One region of the Shewanella sp. MM_2022_3 genome, then DNA from elsewhere that is predicted to be linked to it. Evidence: predicted binding sites of a transcription regulator. Region 1 holds the regulator's gene; each other region holds the start of a gene.
What was found. Region 1 encodes NrdR, which represses ribonucleotide reductase genes. Its sites were predicted from a motif close to AAACACNANATNTNGTGTTT; they were not measured.

Region 1 (7,329 bases):
AACTTTGGCATTCTTCGCTTCGATATTACCTTGAACTACGTTCATTTTCTTACCTAATTTAGCTAAAGCACCCGGCTCGGGGCGAAAAGTGGCGACATGATACCACAGTCAATTGCCCACGGCCTTATGCAAATGATAGAAATGGTGAATTTTACCTTAGTGGAACCTATTAAAAGCTTAGCCTGTTACTCAGCCACGTACTCTGTCACTTCTAGGCCAAAGCCTGAGAGTGAATGGTAACGCTTAGGCGAGCTTAAGAGTCGCATTTTGGTCACGCCTAAACTGGCCAGAATTTGTGAACCTACACCGACTCGGCGTGAAGTACCTTGCCATTTGGCTGACACGGGCGTCTGACCTTGATCTTCCGCCTCAAAGGCTTTGACCTTGGCGAGGATTTCACTGGGATGTTCTTGATTGCCAAGCAATACTAACACACCACCTTCGGCAGAAATCCGCGCCATCGCTTTTTCGAGCGGCCAGCTGCGTTGCTGATCGCGCTCAGAATGGAGTAGATCGTTAAACGTATTCTGTAAATGCACCCGCACTAAACAGTCAGGTTTCACCTCGCCCTTCACTAAGGCAAAGTGTAATTGATTGTCGATAGTATCCCTAAAGGTCACCATATCGAACTCACCAAAACGGGTTGGCAGTTTGCATTTTGCTTCACGCACAACGGTCGTTTCTTTGGTGTTGCGGTATTCAATCAGCGCCGCAATCGTACCGATTTTAATCCCATGTAATTCAGAGAAAATCTCTAAATCTGGGCGGCGAGCCATGGTACCGTCTTCATTAAGGATCTCAACAATCACGCCCGACGGCTCAAGCCCCGCTAAACGGGCTAAATCACAACCCGCTTCTGTGTGGCCAGCGCGGGTTAACACGCCGCCGTCCTGCGCCATTAATGGGAAGATATGCCCAGGCTGGACTAAATCCGACGCTTTGGCATCTTTAGCCACGGCGGCTTTAACAGTCACGGCGCGATCGTGGGCCGAAATCCCAGTGGTTACGCCTTCGGCAGCTTCAATCGATACCGTAAAGTTAGTCGAGAACTGTGCATTGTTATTGGTTACCATCAAGGGCAGATTTAGCTGCTGGCAACGAGCTTTAGTCATGGTTTGGCAGATGAGTCCACGACCGTATTTCGCCATAAAGTTAATCGCTTCTGGCGTCACCATTTCGGCCGCCATAATCAGGTCACCTTCGTTCTCTCTGTCTTCGTCATCCATCAAAATAACCATTTTGCCTTGACGAATATCCTCGATGATCTCTTCTATACTGTGCAGCGCCATTGTAGGACCTTTATGATTTTACTGTTGTTATGAAATTCTATACCTAAGTGAGCTAAGTGCCAGTGCCCTAACGCACAAAGCCAGCACGGGCTAACATTTCCATGGTCACCCCACCGCCTTGGGTTTCTTTAGTATCAAAGCGCATTAAACGCTCTAAATAGCGGGCGATTAAATCCACTTCAATATTCACCTTATCGCCGGCTTTCAAATCCACCAATGTGGTTTCACCCGCGGTATGGGGCACTATGGTTAATCGGAAACGATGACCATCGACTTCGTTTACCGTTAGGCTCACGCCATCGATGGTGATAGAACCTTTATGGGCAATATAGCGAGCCAGCTCCGTAGGCGCCGCTAACCAAAACTCAATCGCCTGGCCCCGCGCCAAACGCTGCTCAACGGTGGCAATGCCATCCACATGGCCGCTGACCATATGGCCGCCTAAACGTGTGGTTGGGGTGACGGCCTTTTCAAGATTGACCTTAGTGCCCACTTTATAGTTGGCAAAGCCTGTAAGGCTGACGGTTTCTGCTGAGACATCCGCCACATAGCCATCGGCTAATTGTTGCACCACAGTCAAACACACACCGTTGGTGGCGATACTGTCGCCTAAACGAACATCGCTTAAATCCAGTTTGCCACTGGCGACCGTTAAACGAATATCATCGCCCTTACGTTCAAGCTTTCGCAGCGTGCCAACGGCCTCAATAATCCCAGTAAACATGGTTAACTCACTTATTCGCTAAAGATGGATTGGACTCGAGCCTCAAGGTAAAACGCGTATCCGCGCCCACTTTACGCTCATCGACCAGTTTGAGGATCGGAATATCGGCCATCATTTGATAATCGGGTAATTCGAGTAGATTACGTCCTTGTGCGCCAAGGATTTTCATCGCTTGATATAGCACTAATTCATCGGCTAATCCTGAGCGAATAAAGGCGCCAGCTAAGGTCGCGCCCGCTTCGATAAGCACCTGATTACAGCTTTTGCCTAAATAGCTTAAGAGCTCGGGTAGCGAGATTCGACCATCAATCGCCGGTAATTGGAGGCAAGTCACATGGGCGGGTAATTGCGCCATAAAGTCTGACGAATAGCTCACTATCGAGACTAATAAAATCGGCGATTCAATCGCAAACAATGCAGCCGAGATAGGCATACGGGCGCGACTGTCTAAAACCACTCGCAGCGGTTGTAAAACCTGCGCTTCACTCAATTGCGAGGTAAGACTACCAAGCTCTGAGTAGCGCACATTGAGGGATGGATCATCGGCTAGTACAGTTTCAATCCCAGTGATCAGCGCGCATGAGCGCAATCTTAAGCGCTGCACATCGCGGCGCGCTTCGGGGCCTGTAATCCATTTGGACACCCCGTTTGATAACGCGGTTTTACCATCGAGACTCGCGGCCAGTTTGACCGTCACCCAAGGCAGCCCCAATTCCATCCGCTTCATAAAACCAAGATTTAAAGCGTAAGCTTCGTCTCGATGCAAACCAACATCCACTTGAATGCCCGCATCGCGCAGCATTTGAATACCGCGGCCACCGACCTGCGGATTAGGATCTTCTACCGCAACGACCACACGTTTAATACCGATATTGATCAGCGCTAAGGCACACGGCGGCGTACGGCCATAATGGCTACAAGGTTCTAAGGTGACATATGCGGTCGCGCCACGGGCAAGCTCGCCAGCCATGCGCAGTGCATGCACCTCGGCGTGGGGCTCGCCAGCTTTTTGATGATAACCTTCACCAACAATCTGATTATCTTTTACGATAACGCAGCCCACACTAGGATTGGGGCGAGTGGTATAAAAACCTTTGCGAGCCAGTTGTATGGCTCGGCTCATCATCTGGTTGTCGAGTTCTGACCAATTCATATAAACCCTATGAAATCTTGAGGAAGCGTGCCCGAATACGGCGCAAAACGAGGCACTAACCTAAGCACGAACCTAAGCACTAACTTAAGAGAACCCACGTTACTTTTGCAGTTTCGCAATCGCCTCTCCAAATTCGGAGACATCTTCAAAGGCGCGATAAACCGAGGCAAAACGAATATAGGCAACCTTGTCTAGGCTCATTAACTGTTCCATCATCAAGTTGCCTATCATCTCGGATGGCACTTCACGCTCGCCAGTCGCCCGCAGCGTTGACTTGATTTTACTTAAGGCCTGCTCGATTTCGTCCATGGACACGGGGCGCTTTTCGACCGCGCGTAACATACCTGCTTGCAGCTTTTCTTCATCAAAGGGTTGACGCGTGCCATCACGTTTAATCACCCGTGGCATCACTAATTCGGCCCCTTCGAAAGTGGTAAATCGTTCGTGGCATTCGGTGCATTCTCGGCGACGACGCACTTGATGGCCTTCCGCCACTAATCGGGAATCGATCACCTTAGTATCTGTCGCGCTGCAAAATGGACAATGCATTGAGCCTCCTGCCGTGAATGGAATAAAGCCTATGGCTTTCGCTGTATCTTGCTTAAACCGAGCGGGTTTAAGTCTACGATTTTAGCAATAAAAATGGCCGCTTAATGCGGCCATGGGATTTTATCCTATTTATCGGCTGAGGTTAACCACCTAAGCTTAACGACCTAAGCTGTTGTGAACTTAGCCGATATATTCGGATAAATTAACGAATTAACCGTAAACAGGGAAACGGGCGCACAGTGCCAATACTTGGCCTTTTACGCGCTCGATGACCGCTGGATTATGGGCATCGTCGAGGATGTCACAGATCCAACTAGTTAACTCTTTCGCTTCAGCTTCTTTAAAGCCACGGCGAGTGATCGCAGGCGTACCGATACGTACACCAGAGGTCACGAATGGAGAACGTGGATCGTTAGGCACAGAGTTTTTGTTTACTGTGATGTTCGCGCTACCTAAAGCGGCATCGGCTTCTTTACCCGTCAGGTCGCGACCGATTAAGTCCACCAGCATTAAGTGGTTGTCAGTACCGCCTGAAACGATTTTGTAACCGCGCTCTAAGAACACTTCAACCATTGCTTTAGCGTTCTTAACCACTTGTTGTTGGTAAGCTTTGAACTCTGGCTCTAAAGCTTCTTTGAAGGCTACCGCTTTACCCGCGATAACGTGCATTAAAGGACCGCCTTGACCGCCTGGGAATACTGCAGAGTTCAGCTTTTTGTATAATTCTTCATCATCGGCAGCAGACAGAATGATACCACCACGAGGACCTGCTAAGGTTTTGTGAGTGGTTGACGTCACAACGTGAGCGTGTGGCACTGGGTTTGGATACACGCCAGCAGCAATAAGACCCGCAACGTGCGCCATGTCAACAAACAGATAAGCACCGATTTTGTCTGCGATTTCGCGCATTCTTGCCCAGTCAACAATACCTGAGTAAGCAGAGAAACCACCGATCATCATCTTAGGCTTATGTTCAACCGCCAGACGTTCCATTTCGTCGTAGTCAATTTTGCCTGATTCATCGATGCCGTAAGGAATGATGTTGTACAGTCTACCGGAGAAGTTTACAGGTGAACCGTGGGTCAAGTGACCACCGTGAGCGAGGTTCATACCTAAAACGGTATCGCCTGGTTTTAACAATGCCATGTAAACGGCGCTGTTTGCTTGAGAACCTGAGTGAGGTTGTACGTTTGCGTAAGTCGCACCAAACAGTTGTTTTGCACGCTCAATCGCTAAGGTTTCAACTACGTCCACATACTCACAACCGCCGTAGTAACGCTTGCCTGGATAGCCTTCGGCGTACTTATTGGTTAGTTGTGAACCTTGCGCTTCCATCACGCGTGGACTGGTGTAGTTTTCAGAAGCAATCAGCTCAATATGCTCTTCTTGACGCAGAGTTTCGTTCTGAATCGCGTTAAACAGTTCCGGATCATAATCTGCGATATTCATATCTTTTTTCAGCATTGCTTACTCCAGCTGCCAATTCTTGTAGGTAGGGTTGCGCGGTATTCTACTCGTAACGAGCCGACAATCCCAGTCTCTGAAACATGAAAATCCTACAGTTTTAGCTTGAATGCGCCTCAATGCCGAGTTGAGTTCGGCGCGCAATCGAGTAGAATTAGCCGCATCATTAGTCACTTATAGATGCAGAAAAATGGCTCAGTTTGTTTACAGCATGTTGCGGGTGGGCAAGGTTGTTCCGCCTAAGAAGCAGATCCTTAAAGACATTTCCTTAAGCTTTTTCCCCGGCGCTAAGATCGGTGTGTTAGGTCTTAACGGTTCAGGTAAATCCACCCTACTGCGCATCATGGCCGGTATCGATACCGAGATTGAGGGTGAAGCACGCCCAATGCCAGGGCTGAAGATTGGTTACCTGCCACAGGAACCCAAACTCGACCCAACGCAAACCGTGCGTGAAGCGATTGAAGAAGCGGTTTCTGAAGCCAAAAATGCCCTCAAACGCTTAGACGAAGTCTATGCCGCTTATGCAGAACCCGATGCGGACTTCGACGCGCTTGCCAAAGAGCAAGGTGAACTCGAAGCCATCATTCAGGCGCAGGACGCCCACAATCTGGACAACATCCTCGAGCGTGCGGCGAATGCGCTACGTCTGCCTGATTGGGATGAAAAGATTGAAGTCTTATCGGGTGGTGAGCGCCGCCGTGTAGCAATTTGTCGTCTGCTGCTGGAAAAACCAGAAATGCTGCTACTCGACGAACCGACCAACCACTTGGACGCAGAATCCGTCGCGTGGCTCGAGCACTTCCTGCAGGAATACTCGGGCACCGTTGTGGCGATTACCCACGACCGTTACTTCCTCGACAATGCTGCGGGCTGGATTTTAGAACTTGACCGTGGTGAGGGTATCCCATGGGAAGGCAACTACTCTTCATGGCTAGAACAAAAAGATGCCCGTTTGAAGCAGGAGTCTGCCGCAGAAAGCGCGCGTCAAAAGACCATTGCGAAAGAATTAGAATGGGTTCGCCAAGGCGCGAAAGGCCGTCAGTCTAAGGGCAAGGCCCGTATGGCGCGCTTCGAAGAGCTGAACACCACTGATTACCAAAAACGTAACGAAACCAACGAGCTGTTTATTCCGCCCGGACCACGTTTAGGTGACAAAGTCATCGAAGTGAATAACTTAACCAAGTCCTACGGTGACCGCGTGCTGATCGATAACCTGTCGTTCTCGATTCCTAAGGGCGCGATCGTCGGTATTATCGGTGCCAACGGTGCAGGTAAATCGACCCTGTTCCGCATGCTGTCAGGCAGCGAGCAACCAGATAGCGGCACCATTGAGATAGGTGAAACGGTGCAATTGGCGTCGGTTGAACAGTTCCGCGATTCGATGAATGACAAAAACACCATTTGGCAAGAAATCTCTGGTGGTCAAGACATCATGCGCATCAACAACATGGAAATTCCAAGCCGCGCCTATGTGGGCCGCTTTAACTTCCGTGGTGCGGATCAGCAAAAAATTATCGGCACCCTGTCGGGCGGTGAGCGCAACCGTGTTCACTTAGCTAAACTGTTACAGGCTGGCGGTAACGTACTGCTCCTCGACGAACCGACCAACGACTTAGACGTTGAAACCCTGCGCGCACTGGAAGAAGCGATTCTCGAATTCCCAGGTTGCGCTATGGTGATCTCGCACGACCGTTGGTTCTTAGACCGTATCGCGACCCATATTCTGGATTATCGCGACGAAGGCCAAGTTAACTTCTACGAAGGTAACTACACCGAATACTCAGCGTGGTTGAAGAACACCTATGGCGCCGATGTGGTTGAACCACACCGCCTGAAATACAAGCGCATGACGAAATAAATCTAGAATCTAGAATCTAGAATCTAGAATCTAGGCAAGCGTGTATCTGAGGAGGTTAACTCGAAAGGGTTAAGCTCCTTTTTATTGCATTGAATTTAGAGCGAGGATTTTCCGTTAATCTAGGCTGGCACTATTTTCATGCTGGTTCATGCTAGCAAAGTAGGCCACCAGCATATCCATCATCACTCTTAAGGCGGGCTGCATATGTTTACGGGATTGATACACCCCATATACGCCCAAGGATTGAGGTTTAAATTCCCGCAGCAGTGGCACTAATGCCCCCGAGTCGAGA
Region 2 (7,329 bases), on a different contig from region 1:
GAACCCAAATCTATCATCGACGAACAAATTAAGCGTCTGAAAGAGCAAATCAAAGCTTTGCAGGAGATGCTCACGAAACTGGAAGGGGATGATTCCGAGGCCGCAGCTCAGCAACGTAAGCTATTGCAGGAACAAATTATGCAACTCGGTAACCAAATTGCCGTGTTAATGGACCAGAAAATGCGCGATGCACAAAAAAACGCAGGCTAAGCTGAGTACAGAATCATTTTCAATCTTGGTAGCTGTAAACTAGATTGGGAAACTAAACAATAAACGCCAAATATTTAACCCGTCACCAGTTCGATAACTGATGCCAATTCTATCTATGCCGAGGAGATCGCCGCCCAAAGGCTTAGAAAATGCCAGTGTGGCACCAAACTCATAGCTTCCAGAGACTATGGTTTCATCTTCAGTATCTTGGCTAAAATCCAGCTCGTTGAAGTACCAATAACCAACCGCAAATAATCTAGGTTGCATTTGGATATTCAACCATTGCCAGCGCGGCGAAAGGCCAATATCCACCCCGGTTTGCAATACCGCAAATTGGTCGGTTAATTTTCCTACCCGTTCACTATAGCCCGCAAACCTTAACCTCGATACCCAGACGCTGTCTTCACCCGCGAGACTAAAATCATACAAGGTACTTACACCTGAGGCTAAAATCGCCACATTCGCATCGGTCTCAAAATTTGTCCCAAAGCCCACATCCAAATAAGCTTCCATCCGCGTATTTGCCGTTGCCTGCCAATGGTGCTCAATGCCGGGCGTTATCGTCATGGTGCCAACTGACGATGGCAATTCGCCGTCGGTGATGTCTTTAGCTAAGTAGTCAAAAAAACCGAAGGATAAGGGTAAACGCAGCCAAGTCTGACTACTATCATCCTTCAAAAAATCAAAGTTTAACGGAATACTAACGACGGTGGCATTTTGCTCAGCAGCTCGATATACCCCTGTGCCAAGGTAGCTGCCAAAGGCATAAACAGAGTTAGGATTATTTTTCCCATCAATCGGCGTTTCAGGGCTAATCTTCGAAAACGCTTGGGAAGATTGGGGGGCAAATGCAGCAAAATCTTGCGGGTGACTGGAGTTTGAAACAGGCTCTGTCGACGCCAACAGCGGGAAAACAATCCCCATTGATAGCGCCGAAATGGAGCAGAGGTTGACGATAAACCGACTAAAAATGATATTCAATTTACGCAAACAGATCCTAATTTGCAGCCTAATCGGTAAATTTATTGCACTAAGAACTACTGTTCATCCGTAAAATGATACTCAGACATCATATGCCCAAGCTCAGTGGACTTAGTCTTTAAGTAAGCCTCATTATAGCGATTTTTACCGACTTGTAAGGGTACGCGCTCAACCACTTCGATGCCGATTTCTTTCATCGCTTTGACTTTGCGAGGGTTATTGGTCATTAAGCGTACATGCTTTACGCCAATCTGCTCAAGCATAGGCTGGATCATATCGTATTTACGCATGTCCGCAGGGAAACCTAACTGTTCATTCGCCTCAACCGTATTGGCGCCTTTATCCTGCAACTCATAGGCGCGGATCTTATTTAGCAGACCAATACCACGACCTTCCTGACGCAAATATAAGATAAACCCACTGCCGGTCTCGGCAATGTTTTGCATCGCGGTTTGCAGCTGGAATCCACAGTCACAGCGTAAGCTGAATAAGGCATCGCCCGTGAGACACTCAGAGTGAATACGGCCTAAAACAGGAGCATCGCTACTTAGGGTGCCAAATGTGAGGGCAACATGCTCTTTACCGGTTTCGGTATCTTCAAAACCGTGCATGGCAAAAACGCCCCAGGGAGTGGGTAATTTTGACGTCGCGACATATTTTATCGACATGACTTAACCTTAACGACAACTCTCATTCCATGAGACGGAAGGAACATCCATAAACAAAACAATGATTAGGTACTTAGCCTACGGCGCACCTATTCTAAAGTGTTTTCAGCAATCACGAAATACTTTAGTAATTTAATCAACTACAAAACTAAGCTATTAACTGCGTGACTCATTTAGCTCAATGGGTAATATGTCGAGCCAAGGCGCTGCAAAATAGATAAGTGTTCTATTTTGCAACTTATTGAATAACTTAGCAATGTAGCTTAAAATTTTGCTGGTGCAAAACCTGTTACTTCAGTCAAGCCCATTTCGCGCCCTAAAGCAGTCATTGGGTGCACAACAACTAAGCCTTTTACTGACTTTTTCAGTTGACCCATATCGGCTTGCTCGGCTTTGGTGAGGGCGCGGTGAAATGGCAAGTGCTGAATATCCACCCCTTGCTTTTGTAATAAACGCGACTGCTGCGTTTTTACGCTATTGATTTGCTTAGTAACAGCCTCAATCTCGCGTTTAAACTGCGCCACGATGACAACATCGCCACGTTGCTCTGCCGCCGCCAGTTTACGACGAAACTTATCTAACTTATCGTTTAGCTGCTGCAGTTCTTGCTTTAAATTCATTATGTTACCTTAAATTACTTTAGTGAGTCCCGACCGATATTGACCTAATCTTTGGCCTGTTTGTCTGGGTCACTGTGTCAAGGTGTGGGATTATAACAGCAAGTTAGCGATCCTCGTTACCGCTTTTATAAGAAACGGATCACCTGATTACTGCTACCTCGATATGGAAGGCTCGGATCTGCAAGATTTTGCTCAAATTTGCCATCCACCAGCACATCTACATATTCCAGCACCGCACGCTGTTTATCGCTCAATTCATTCCATACATAGCCCGTCCACAGCCAAATATCTTTACCGGGACATTCAGCTTTGACGCGCTTAACAAGCGCCAAAATCCCCTCAAGATTGGCGGGTAAAAGTGGATCGCCGCCAGAGAGTGATAAGCCACGGCGAACGATTCGCGTATCCTGCAAATCGGCGATGATATTATCTTCCATTGCCTTATCAAATAAATGGCCAGAGCGCACATCCCAAGTACTTTGATTATAGCAACCACGGCATTGGTGCTCACAGCCTGAAACAAATAAGGTGGCCCGAGTGCCTGGGCCGTTGACCACATCAACGGGATAATATTGCTGATAGTTCATTGTATAAGTCCAATACGAAATACAAGGAGCGCCAGACTGGCTAAAAAATCAAAGCACAGTCCCATGCTAAGCGACTGTGCTGATATCAGTGTAACAAACACAATAAGGCAAAAATGTTACAAGTGTTTGATCCTACGCTTCACTTCTTCTTGCTTACCATGGTTGAACGGTCTGGCATCGGGACTACCTAAGTAACCACACACACGGCGCGTAACAGACACTCGACTTGGCTCATGGTTGCCGCATTTAGGGCAAGTAAATCCTTTACTAGTACAGCTAAATTCGCCGGTAAAACCACAATCATAACATTCGTCAATCGGCGTGTTAGTACCGTAGTAAGGTACACGGCTATAGCTGTAATCCCAGACATTTTCGAGCGCTTCGATATTGTGCTGCATATTAGGATATTCGCCGTAGCAAATAAAACCACCATTGGCGATGGCGGGATATGGCTGCTCAAAATCGATTTTATCGTAAGGATTCACGTGCTTTTCCACATCTAAATGGAAGCTATTGGTGTAATAGCCCTTATCGGTTACCCCCGCAACCACACCAAACTGGCGCGCATCGAGCTTACAAAAACGACTGCAGAGACTCTCACTTGGGGTGCTATAAAGGCTGAATCCATAACCCGTTTCGGCCTTCCATGCGTCGGTAGCCGCTTTAAGATGCGCAACAATCGCCACCGCTTTTTCACGAAGCTTAGCATCATCAAACACATGGGTTTCAGTGCCATAGAGCGCATTAATGGTTTCATGTAAACCGATATAACCTAATGAAATCGATGCCCGACCATTTTTAAAGATTTGGGCGATATCATCATCGGCACGCAAGCGCACGCCACAGGCACCTTCCATATACAAAATCGGCGCAACTCTGGCTTTCACTCCGTTTAACCGTTCGATACGCGTATCTAATGCACGGCGGGCAAGTAATAGCCGCACATCCAGAATACGGTAGAACTCAGCCTCATCGCCATTCGCTTCTAGCGCAACACGTGGCAAGTTTAAGCTAACAACACCAAGGTTATTGCGCCCTTCATGGACGAGTTCACCATTTTCTTTATAGGAACCTAAAAAGCTGCGGCAACCCATAGGGGTTTTAAACGAACCCGTCACTTTTTCCACTTGCTCATAGTTCAAAATATCTGGATACATGCGCATACTGGCGCATTTAAGGGCCATTTGTTTTACATCGTAATTGCAATCGCCGACTTTGTGGTTAATACCATCACGGATGGCAAACACCAATTTAGGGAACACCGCTGTTTTACGATTTTTACCTAACCCCGCCATGCGTACTTTCAGCATCGATTGTTGAATTAAACGCGACTCCCACGAAGTACCTAGACCGAAACCAAAGGTCACAAACGGGGTTTGTCCATTAGCGGTATGTAAGGTATTCACCTCATATTCAAGGGATTGGAAAGCATCGTGGCATTCTTTTTCAGTCTGAGCAGTGGCATAGGCTTTAGCATCTTTAATCTGCCAATTCAGTGCCACTTGATAATGTTTGTCATAACTCTTGGCCACAAAAGGCGCTAACACTTCATCAATACGATTAATCGTGGTGCCGCCATAGATATGGCTTGCCACTTGGGCAATAATTTGCGCCGTCACAGCCGTAGCGGTAGAGATCGATTTTGGGGTCTCAATTTCGGCATTGCCCATCTTAAAGCCATGGGTCAACATGCCCGCCAAATCAATCAACATACAGTTAAACATCGGGAAAAAGGGCGAGTAATCAAGATCGTGATAGTGGATCTCACCGATTTCGTGCGCAGCCACCACATCCTTAGGCAGAATATGGCTCTTGGCATAATGTTTAGCCACGATGCCCGCCAGCAGATCCCGTTGAGTTGGGATCACTTTAGAGTCTTTATTGGCGTTTTCATTTAACAGTGCGGCATTGCTCTGCTCGACTAAACCACGGATTTCAAGATTGAGCTTACTGGTAGCATCGCGGCAAATGTCTCTGTCGTGACGATATTCAATGTAGACCCGTGCCAATGATTTATAAGGGCCTTCCATCAATAGGTTTTCAACTGCATCCTGTAGATGGTGGATTTCAACTTCTGCCATATTCGCCACTCGTTCTCTCACACAAGCGGCTACCGTCGCGGCATAATCTGCGTCCTCTATCCCAACCGAGTTTGCAGCAGCGACCACTGCATCTCTTATCCTTGTTTCATCAAAAGGTGTGCGGCAACCATCCCGCTTGATCACGACTGGCATTGTTTAATTCCTCTCCATCCCGATTAAAATTAACACTATATATAGTGATTAAATAATCTATCAACACAATATGTAGGCAATTAAGCGGCATCGACACCTAAAATTCCATGATCCAGATCATGATTTATCGGATGGATAAAAAGAACAAATAAGAACTGCTGCCAAACCCAATGATCTCAGTTTTAGGCCTTGACCTTGATGCTAAAGCAAGATAGTAGACGCAGGAAATGGCGCTAGTAATGACAAAAGACTCTGACCCAAAAGCCAAAGTCTATTGTTTTTGAAAGAATATTGTAAATAAGACTAGCGCTTAGCTAAGGCAAGATAACTGCTCAATTGTCCCAACGCCGATTGCTGCATCCCCATGGATGAAGCCACCTGCATCGTTGATTTAAGTCCCTGCCATAACTGTTTTTGACTATCGCTCATGGTGGGGTTGCTATTCAAATAATCCGTTAATTGACCAAACACTTTAGTCGCCTTTTGTGCCAGCACTGGCGACTGGGCATCATCCATGTTTTTTAACACATTTTTAGCATCCACTAACGTGTTGATCATCGGGCTATTAGGCGATTTTTCAGCCAAAGACTTTAGCTCATCATCGATAAAATCCTGCAAAGACTGTTTATTGGTACTTTGGCTTGGCAAACTAATGCCGTTTTGCGAGAGCCGTTCTACCTGTGCATCGGAAAGAATACCGTCTTTTTGTAACCGCGAGACTAAAGCGGGTATCTCAGCCACGCTAAATTTGCCATCAGCAAAAAAGTCTTTCGACATGGCCTGAATTTTTTGTGCTCGCAGTGCCCGTGGTGACAGCGCTATCTCCTCACTCGGTTTAGTATCAACCTTAGGGGGTTCTTTGGCTGAGGAGTTTGACTCCGTACTCGATTCAGTTTTACCTGTCTCCGTCTTTTTGCTATTCAGGCCATAAGCTTCAGCAGCACTGCTACGATTTAGATTAAGGGCATTTAAAAGAGAATTCATCGTCAATAATTCGGCGTCTAATACTGATTAATGGTGTTAAAGCAAAAACTAAGCCAATCAAGCAGTAAGTAGTGTCACATCGTAATTAACAGATAAATTCATCCTGACATTTTTAGCCTTTCCAGATCGCAGCTTCAATTAAATGTGCCACTTTTGCCACGGCAGCTTCACCTGCTGCAATGGCTTCAGCTGCTCGGTGGAACTCCATGGTGCCGATATTAGCCACTTCGGGTACAACACAGATATCGGGAGGGTCACCCATTAAACGCGCCCGTTTATGTCGCTGCTCTAAAATACTCATCGACTGGGACATCACCGCAATCATACCGGGATTAGATTTAGTCCCTAGGGAAAACTTATCGGTTAAGCTACCGACATATTCTCGCCCGCGGGCGAATAAATCCATAAAACCCGTTTCTTGGCGCGCGGGCATTTGGGTTTCATCTTTAGGTGCCCGATGGCTGGTCATATTAACGGGTAAAACTTGTAATCGACCGGTATGAAAACCTTGTAAATCAACGGCAATGACAATATCTACCCCCATAGCACGGCTCACCGAAACGGGGACAGGATTAACAACTGCACCATCCACCAACCAACGCTCACCTTGACGGACAGGCGCTAATATCCCAGGCATAGAGCAAGAGGCCCGTACGGCTTGGCGTAAATCACCATGGCGAAACCAGATTTCCTGACCTGAATACAGATCCGTAGCAATGGCCGCAAAGGGACGCTCTAAATCCTCGATATTGATATCACCAATCCGCGATTGCAGCACATCGAATACTTTTTCGCCGCCAATTAGCCCACCTTTACGCCAACGAATATCCATCAGTCCCAACACATCCCAACTAGAGAAGCTGCGCACCCACTCTTCAAGTTCCGCTAAATGATTATGAGCATAAGCAGCGCCAACAAGGGCGCCGATTGAGCATCCAGCGACCTTATCGGGTTTAATTCCCATCGCGGCGAGCCCATTGAGTACGCCAATATGCGCCCAACCTTTGGCTGCACCACTGCCTAAGGCAATACCGATCGTCGGAGT
Region 3 (7,329 bases), on a different contig from region 1:
GGTTAACGGCAATAATGCCGTTTGCACGTGGGTTACTGTAGGCCGTTAGCGCAGTCTTCTTCACGGTACCGTTAGAGGTCGCCATGATGATGTACTTATCTTCTGCGTATTCACGCACCGGCAGAATCGCCGTAATGCGCTCACCATCGGCCAGCGGCAGCAGGTTAACAATCGGACGACCGCGCGATGTACGGCTCGCCAGCGGTAATTGATAGACCTTGAGCCAGTACATCTTACCGAAATCTGAGAAGCACAGAATCGTGTCGTGGGTATTCGCAACCAGCAGTTTTTCAACGAAATCTTCGTCTTTCACTTTAGTTGCGGCTTTACCTTTACCACCACGGCGCTGGGCTTGGTAATCGCTCAGCGGTTGGTACTTGGCGTAACCTAAGTGTGACAGGGTCACAACCACGTCTTCTTCGTTGATTAAGTCTTCAAGACTCATATCAATTTCATTGGCGTTGATGACAGTGCGGCGAGCATCACCGTATTCAGCAAGAATTTCTTCCAGCTCTTCTTTGATGACTTCCATCAAACGCTCAGGGCTGCGCAGAATAAACAGCAGACCCGCGATGAACTCGAGCAGTTCTTCGTATTCGGCGATGATCTTATCGTGCTCAAGACCGGTTAAACGGTGTAAGCGCAGCTCAAGGATTGCCTGAGCCTGTTGCTCAGTCAGGTAATATAAACCATCACGGATACCGAATTCTGGCTCTAACCATTCTGGACGCGCCGCATCGTCACCCGCTTTTTCAAGCATGCCCTGCACATGACCCAGTGCCCAGCCCTGCTCAACCAGTTTGACTTTAGCGTCTGCTGGGGTTGGCGACGCTTTGATCAGCGCAATAATCGGGTCGATGTTAGCAAGCGCGACCGCTAATGCCTCAAGAATATGGGCGCGTTCGCGCGCTTTACGCAGTTCGAATACGGTACGGCGAGTCACCACTTCACGGCGGTGCAGGATAAAGCACTCAAGCATTTCTTTTAAGTTAAACAACTTAGGCTGACCATTGGTCAATGCCACCATGTTGATACCAAAAGAACATTGCATTTGTGTCTGGGCATAGAGGTTGTTCAGGACAACTTCGCCCACTTCGCCGCGTTTGATTTCGATAACGATACGCATACCGTCTTTGTCAGACTCGTCGCGCAGGCCGCTGATGCCTTCAATCTTCTTATCTTTCACTAACTCAGCGATTTTCTCGATGAGTTTCGCCTTGTTCACCTGATAAGGAATTTCGGTGACGATAATGCGTTCACGGCCATTATCTTCGGTTTCGACTTCAGCCAGTGCGCGCATTACTGCACGGCCGCGGCCCGTCTTATATGCATCGATAATGCCTTTACGGCCGTTGATAATCGCCGCCGTTGGGAAGTCTGGGCCAGGAATATGTTCCATCAACTGTTCGATAGACAGCGCAGGATCGGCAATTAGCGCTAAACAGCCCTTAACGACTTCGGTCAAGTTGTGAGGCGGAATGTTAGTCGCCATACCTACCGCAATACCCGATGAACCGTTAATCAACAGGTTAGGTACGCGTGTCGGTAATACCGCAGGAATTTGTTCTGTGCCGTCGTAGTTTGGCACATAGTCAACGGTTTCTTTTTCAAGATCGGCAAGGAGCTGGTGCGCTAACTTATCCATCCGGATTTCGGTATAACGCATTGCCGCGGCAGAGTCACCGTCAACCGAACCGAAGTTTCCTTGACCGTCGACTAAGGTGTAACGCAGTGAGAAAGGCTGAGCCATACGCACGATAGTGTCGTATACCGCCGAGTCACCATGGGGGTGATATTTACCGATCACGTCACCGACCACACGGGCAGACTTTTTGTACGGCTTGTTCCAATCGTTCTTCAATTCACTCATGGCAAACAGCACGCGGCGATGTACAGGCTTAAGGCCATCACGCACGTCTGGTAATGCACGTCCTACGATGACGCTCATGGCGTAATCAAGGTACGAATTCTTTAGTTCGTCTTCGATATTAATTGGCGAAATAGATGATGCCAGATCAGTCATAAACTGCTCGTTCCCCTGAAAATTAGCCGACAACGCATAATCCGTATCATTGAGCGGCCCAAAAACGTGATTTGGCATTCTAACACAGTTATTTAATGTCGCCAGACCTATCCTGCGCGAATTGAGAAGGATGTGGCTTAATAGATGAAAACACTGTCAATTTGCACTTTTAAACCCGATAAAATCGGTTGTTAATGGCGAAATTGAGTCCAAGACTTGATTAATATCCGAGCAGAAAAACCGCTCCGCTTCACAAAGTGTTTAAGAATTAATGATAATTGCTGAAATTTCACTCAACCACAAAGACTTAGAATCAGCCAATACTGTGTTTATCCACCATTGTCGTTATAATAGCCGCACTATTCAGCCGCTTTAGGTAATCGCATGCAACAGAATACCAACGTAGACCCACAGGAAATCGCAAAGTTTGAACGTATGGCCGAAACCTGGTGGGATCTCAATGGCGAGTTTAAACCACTGCATCTATTAAATCCCCTTCGCTTAAACTATATCGATCAAACTGCTGGCGGGATTTTTGGTAAAAAAGTGCTCGACGTCGGTTGCGGCGGTGGCATTTTATCCGAAAGTATGGCGCGCATCGGTGCAGTGGTTGATGGTCTTGATATGGGTGAAGAACCGTTAGAAGTTGCACGCTTGCATGCGCTGGAAACCGGTGTGAGCATCCATTACGTGAAAAACACCGCCGAGGCTCATAGGGAAGATCACCGCGAATACTATGATGTGGTGACCTGCATGGAGATGCTCGAACACGTACCCAATCCCCAATCAGTGATCCAAGCCTGCTGCGATATGGTAAAACCCGGTGGTTTTGTGTTTTTCTCTACAATTAATCGCAATGTTAAATCCTTTGTCGAAACCATTATCGGTGCTGAATATCTACTGAAGATGTTACCGATTGGCACTCATGATCATAATAAGTTTATTAAACCTTCCGAATTGATTGAGTTAGTCGATAACACCGACCTCATCTGCAAAGACGCCCTTGGGATCACTTATAACCCGTTAACAGGGATTTTTAAGTACACATCTAAGGTCGATGTAAACTATATGATTGCAACGCAAAAGGCAGATTAAGATGGGTTTAGCTGAGGTTAAAGGGGTCTTATTCGACCTTGATGGTACCCTTGCCGATACCGCGCCGGATCTGGTTCAGGCCCTTAACCTCAGTTTGTCTGATGTCGGTATTGCAGCAAAACCCTTTGCAGACATGCGTAGCGCCGCCTCCCATGGCAGCTTTGCCTTAGTCGATGCGGCCATTCCAGGCGCAGATGAGGTGCTACGCACCCAAGTCCAGCAAGGACTCCTTGCCCACTATCAAAGGATCAATGGCGACCATTGCCAATTGTTTGAAGGTATTTCCCCACTGCTTGACTGGCTCGAGTTATGCCGCGTGCCATTTGGAGTCATCACCAATAAACCTGCCCGCTTTACTCGTCCCCTGTTACATAAACTTAAGCTCAGCTCGCGTATGCCAGTGATGATCAGCGGCGATTCGACCCGTTACCCTAAGCCCCATACCGCACCTATGCTATTGGGCGCGCAGCAGTTGCAGTGCAAGCCACAGCACATCCTTTATTTAGGCGATGCCGAGCGGGATTTACTCGCAGCCCAAGCGGCGGGCATGCTCGGCGGTGTAGCGCTGTGGGGATATTTGGGCGAGGACGATACACCCGATGCATGGCCTGCCTATGCACAGTTTACGACGCCTTCGAATTTACATTCGGCACTAAGCCAAGCGTTAACAAAATAAGCGCGAATCAGGATTCGTGCTGATAGCTATTAATAGAATTAACGCTATGGGTCAATCCCCGCGATCGTGATCGCTGCTTATTTTAGCGATCGATCACACTGCGGGATCGGAATAAAAATTCGCCATATCAGACGCACGCTAATCTCAATTTGAGCTACAGGGTTAGTCATTACTAACGCATTTTTTTATCCTCAAGATATCCACAAGATACCCCCTAAATTGAGACTTGCAAATAATAGCAAACCTCACTATCTTGTATCTCAGATTATTTAAAACACCATATCTTGTGTATAGGTAGCAATCAGACACACTAGAAGTTCCCCGCTAAATCGACTATTTTCACCATAGTCAACAGTATTAAGGGTTTTCAGGTTGATTGTTTTACAAGGAAACGTACGGTGACTTAGTTCACCTGAACAGATATCAGAACCAAGGCCTCTCTTCAATGAATAGCAATATGACAGTTACAAAACGCTGTGGTGCACGTGAGACAATTGATCTCGACAAAATACACCGCGTAATTACTTGGGCAGCCAAGGGATTAAAAAACGTTTCTGTTTCTGAAGTTGAACTTCGCACGCATTTACAGTTTTTCGATGGGATCCCAACCGAAGCTATCCACGAAACGATCATCAAATCTGCGGCGGATTTAATTTCCCCTGAGTCACCAGATTATCAGTTTCTGGCTGCGCGTTTAGCCGTATTCCATTTGCGTAAGAAGGCTTTTGGTCAGTTCGAGCCGCCCAAGTTATATGACCATGTCACTAAGCTGGTAGAGCTGGGTAAGTATGATATGCATATTCTGCAGGATTACACCCGCGAAGAACTCGATATTATGGATACTTATATCGACCATTGGCGCGATATGAACTTCTCTTACGCAGCCGTTAAACAGCTTGAAGGTAAATATCTGGTTCAAAACCGCGTCACCCACGAGATTTATGAGAGCGCCCAGTTCCTCTATATTCTGGTGGCGGCCTGTTTGTTTGCCCGCTATCCAAAAGCTACGCGTCTGCAATACGTCAAAGATTTTTACGACGCGGTATCGACTTTTAAGATTTCACTGCCAACGCCTATCATGGCGGGAGTGCGTACGCCGACTCGTCAGTTTAGCTCATGCGTACTGATTGAATGTGGCGATAGCTTGGATTCAATCAACGCGACAGCATCATCTATCGTAAAATACGTGAGCCAACGCGCTGGTATCGGTATCAACGCCGGTCGTATCCGTGCATTAGGAAGCCCAATCCGTGGTGGCGAAGCCTTCCACACGGGTTGCTTACCTTTCTACAAGTATTTCCAAACTGCGGTGAAATCGTGCTCGCAAGGCGGCGTGCGCGGCGGTGCAGCTACCCTCTTCTATCCTATTTGGCACTTAGAAGTTGAATCGCTGCTAGTACTGAAAAATAACCGTGGCGTTGAAGATAACCGTATCCGTCATTTAGACTACGGCGTGCAACTGAATAAACTGATGTATCAACGTCTGATCAAAGGCGAAAATATCAGCCTGTTCAGCCCATCGGACGTACCCGGTCTTTACGATGCCTTCTTTGAAGATCAAGCCGAATTTGAGCGTTTATATCTGCAATATGAGCAAGACAGCAGCATTCGCAAGAAGACATTAAAAGCGGTTGAATTATTCTCACTGATGATGCAAGAGCGTGCTTCTACAGGCCGTATCTACATTCAAAACGTGGATCACTGTAACACCCACAGTCCATTTGACTCAAAAGTTGCACCGATCAGACAGTCTAACCTCTGCCTTGAAATCGCTCTGCCGACTAAGCCATTGAATAACATTGACGATCCAAACGGCGAAATCGCTCTTTGTACACTGTCGGCATTAAACCTAGGGACAATTACCGATTTAGCGGAACTGGAGCCATTAGCTGATTTAGCCGTGCGAGCCTTAGATAACCTGCTGGATTACCAAGATTATCCAATCAAAGCGGCGCAAATTTCGTCGATGAACCGTCGTACCTTAGGGATTGGTGTTATCAACTTCGCTAACTATTTAGCGAAGAATGGTATGAAGTACTCCGATGGTAGCGCGAACAATCTGACTCACAAGACCTTTGAAGCGATTCAGTTTTATCTGCTCAAAGCGTCAATGAATCTGGCGAAAGAAAAAGGTGCGTGCCCATTATTTAATGAGACCACTTACGCTCAAGGTATTTTACCTATCGATACCTACAAACGTGACCTAGATAAGATTTGCAGTGAGCCATTGCATTTAGACTGGGAAACACTACGTCAAGATATCAAAGAATACGGTTTACGTAACTCGACATTGTCTGCACTGATGCCGTCTGAGACTTCATCACAGATCTCAAACGCCACCAACGGTATCGAACCGCCACGCGGCTTGATCAGTGTGAAAGCCAGTAAAGATGGCCAGTTAAAGCAAGTGGTACCCGATTTTGATGAACTGAAATACAACTACGAGCTGTTATGGCAAATGCCAAGCAACGAAGGTTACTTACAACTTGTGGGTATCATGCAAAAGTTCGTTGACCAAGCGATTTCGGCCAACACAAACTATGATCCAGCGCGTTTTGAGGGCCGTAAAGTCCCAATGCAGACCCTGCTAAAAGACTTACTCAATGCCTACAAGTTAGGTGTAAAAACGCTGTACTACCATAACACTCGCGATGGTGCATCGGATCAACACGATGACATTACCAACATAGAGAAAGAAGATGACGGCTGTGCTGGCGGCGCTTGCAAAATCTAATCTTCAATGTTAACGGTTGCGGGATCCCAATGGGATCCCGACTTATTGGAATACTCGTACCATGACCTACTCTACTTTTTGCCAAACACCCAACGATGCCACCCGTGAACCCATGTTTTTCGGACAATCGGTAAACGTCGCACGTTATGACCAACAAAAATATGAAGTGTTTGAAAAATTAATTGAAAAGCAGCTGTCTTTCTTCTGGCGCCCAGAGGAAGTCGATGTGAGCCGCGATAAAATCGACTACAACTCACTACCCGATCATGAAAAGCATATTTTTATTTCGAACCTGAAATACCAAACACTGCTCGATTCAATTCAAGGTCGCTCGCCTAACGTAGCTTTTTTGCCATTGGTGTCACTGCCTGAGTTAGAAACCTGGATTGAAACCTGGTCATTCTCCGAGACCATTCATTCGCGCTCATACACTCACATTATTCGCAATATCGTCAACGATCCTTCAGTGATTTTTGACGATATCGTGGTGAACCATGAGATCCTGCGCCGTGCCACAGACATTGCAGAGTTCTACGATCACCTCATCAAATTAACCCAGACATATCATTTACTCGGTGAAGGCACCCATGTGATTGATGGTGAGCCTTTAGAGGTAAATACCCGCACCCTGAAAAAAGCACTGTACCTGTGCATGATGTCAGTTAACGCGCTCGAAGCCATTCGCTTCTACGTGAGCTTTGCCTGCTCATTTGCCTTCGCTGAGCGTAAGCTTATGGAAGGTAACGCGAAAATTATTCGTCTTATCGCCCGTGACGAGGCGCTGCACTTAAACAGCACCCA

Region 2: the regulator NrdR is predicted to act here: its motif matches at 5,331-5,350, upstream of nrdD (anaerobic ribonucleoside-triphosphate reductase).
Region 3: the regulator NrdR is predicted to act here: its motif matches at 4,067-4,086, upstream of nrdA (class 1a ribonucleoside-diphosphate reductase subunit alpha).

Annotation. Positions count from the first base shown of each region.
Region 1 covers NZ_JAKZGV010000008.1:7,034-14,362, reverse strand. Annotated here, with positions in the region: gene ribE (6,7-dimethyl-8-ribityllumazine synthase) at 1-45, opposite strand, end outside; gene ribBA (bifunctional 3,4-dihydroxy-2-butanone-4-phosphate synthase/GTP cyclohydrolase II) at 186-1,289, opposite strand; gene MMG82_RS06875 (riboflavin synthase) at 1,357-2,013, opposite strand; gene ribD (bifunctional diaminohydroxyphosphoribosylaminopyrimidine deaminase/5-amino-6-(5-phosphoribosylamino)uracil reductase RibD) at 2,021-3,166, opposite strand; gene nrdR (transcriptional regulator NrdR) at 3,266-3,715, opposite strand; gene glyA (serine hydroxymethyltransferase) at 3,926-5,179, opposite strand; gene ettA (energy-dependent translational throttle protein EttA) at 5,370-7,037, shown strand; gene MMG82_RS06850 (LysR family transcriptional regulator) at 7,152-7,329, opposite strand, start outside.
Region 2 covers NZ_JAKZGV010000031.1:18,230-25,558, reverse strand. Annotated here, with positions in the region: gene MMG82_RS14795 (FlxA-like family protein) at 1-210, shown strand, start outside; gene MMG82_RS14790 (hypothetical protein) at 250-1,134, opposite strand; gene ribA (GTP cyclohydrolase II) at 1,248-1,859, opposite strand; gene MMG82_RS14780 (YibL family ribosome-associated protein) at 2,123-2,479, opposite strand; gene nrdG (anaerobic ribonucleoside-triphosphate reductase-activating protein) at 2,605-3,066, opposite strand; gene nrdD (anaerobic ribonucleoside-triphosphate reductase) at 3,183-5,300, opposite strand; gene MMG82_RS14765 (hypothetical protein) at 5,604-6,284, opposite strand; gene rssA (patatin-like phospholipase RssA) at 6,397-7,329, opposite strand, start outside.
Region 3 covers NZ_JAKZGV010000019.1:35,978-43,306, reverse strand. Annotated here, with positions in the region: gene gyrA (DNA gyrase subunit A) at 1-2,023, opposite strand, end outside; gene ubiG (bifunctional 2-polyprenyl-6-hydroxyphenol methylase/3-demethylubiquinol 3-O-methyltransferase UbiG) at 2,408-3,118, shown strand; gene MMG82_RS11750 (HAD-IA family hydrolase) at 3,120-3,794, shown strand; gene nrdA (class 1a ribonucleoside-diphosphate reductase subunit alpha) at 4,240-6,528, shown strand; gene nrdB (class Ia ribonucleoside-diphosphate reductase subunit beta) at 6,590-7,329, shown strand, end outside.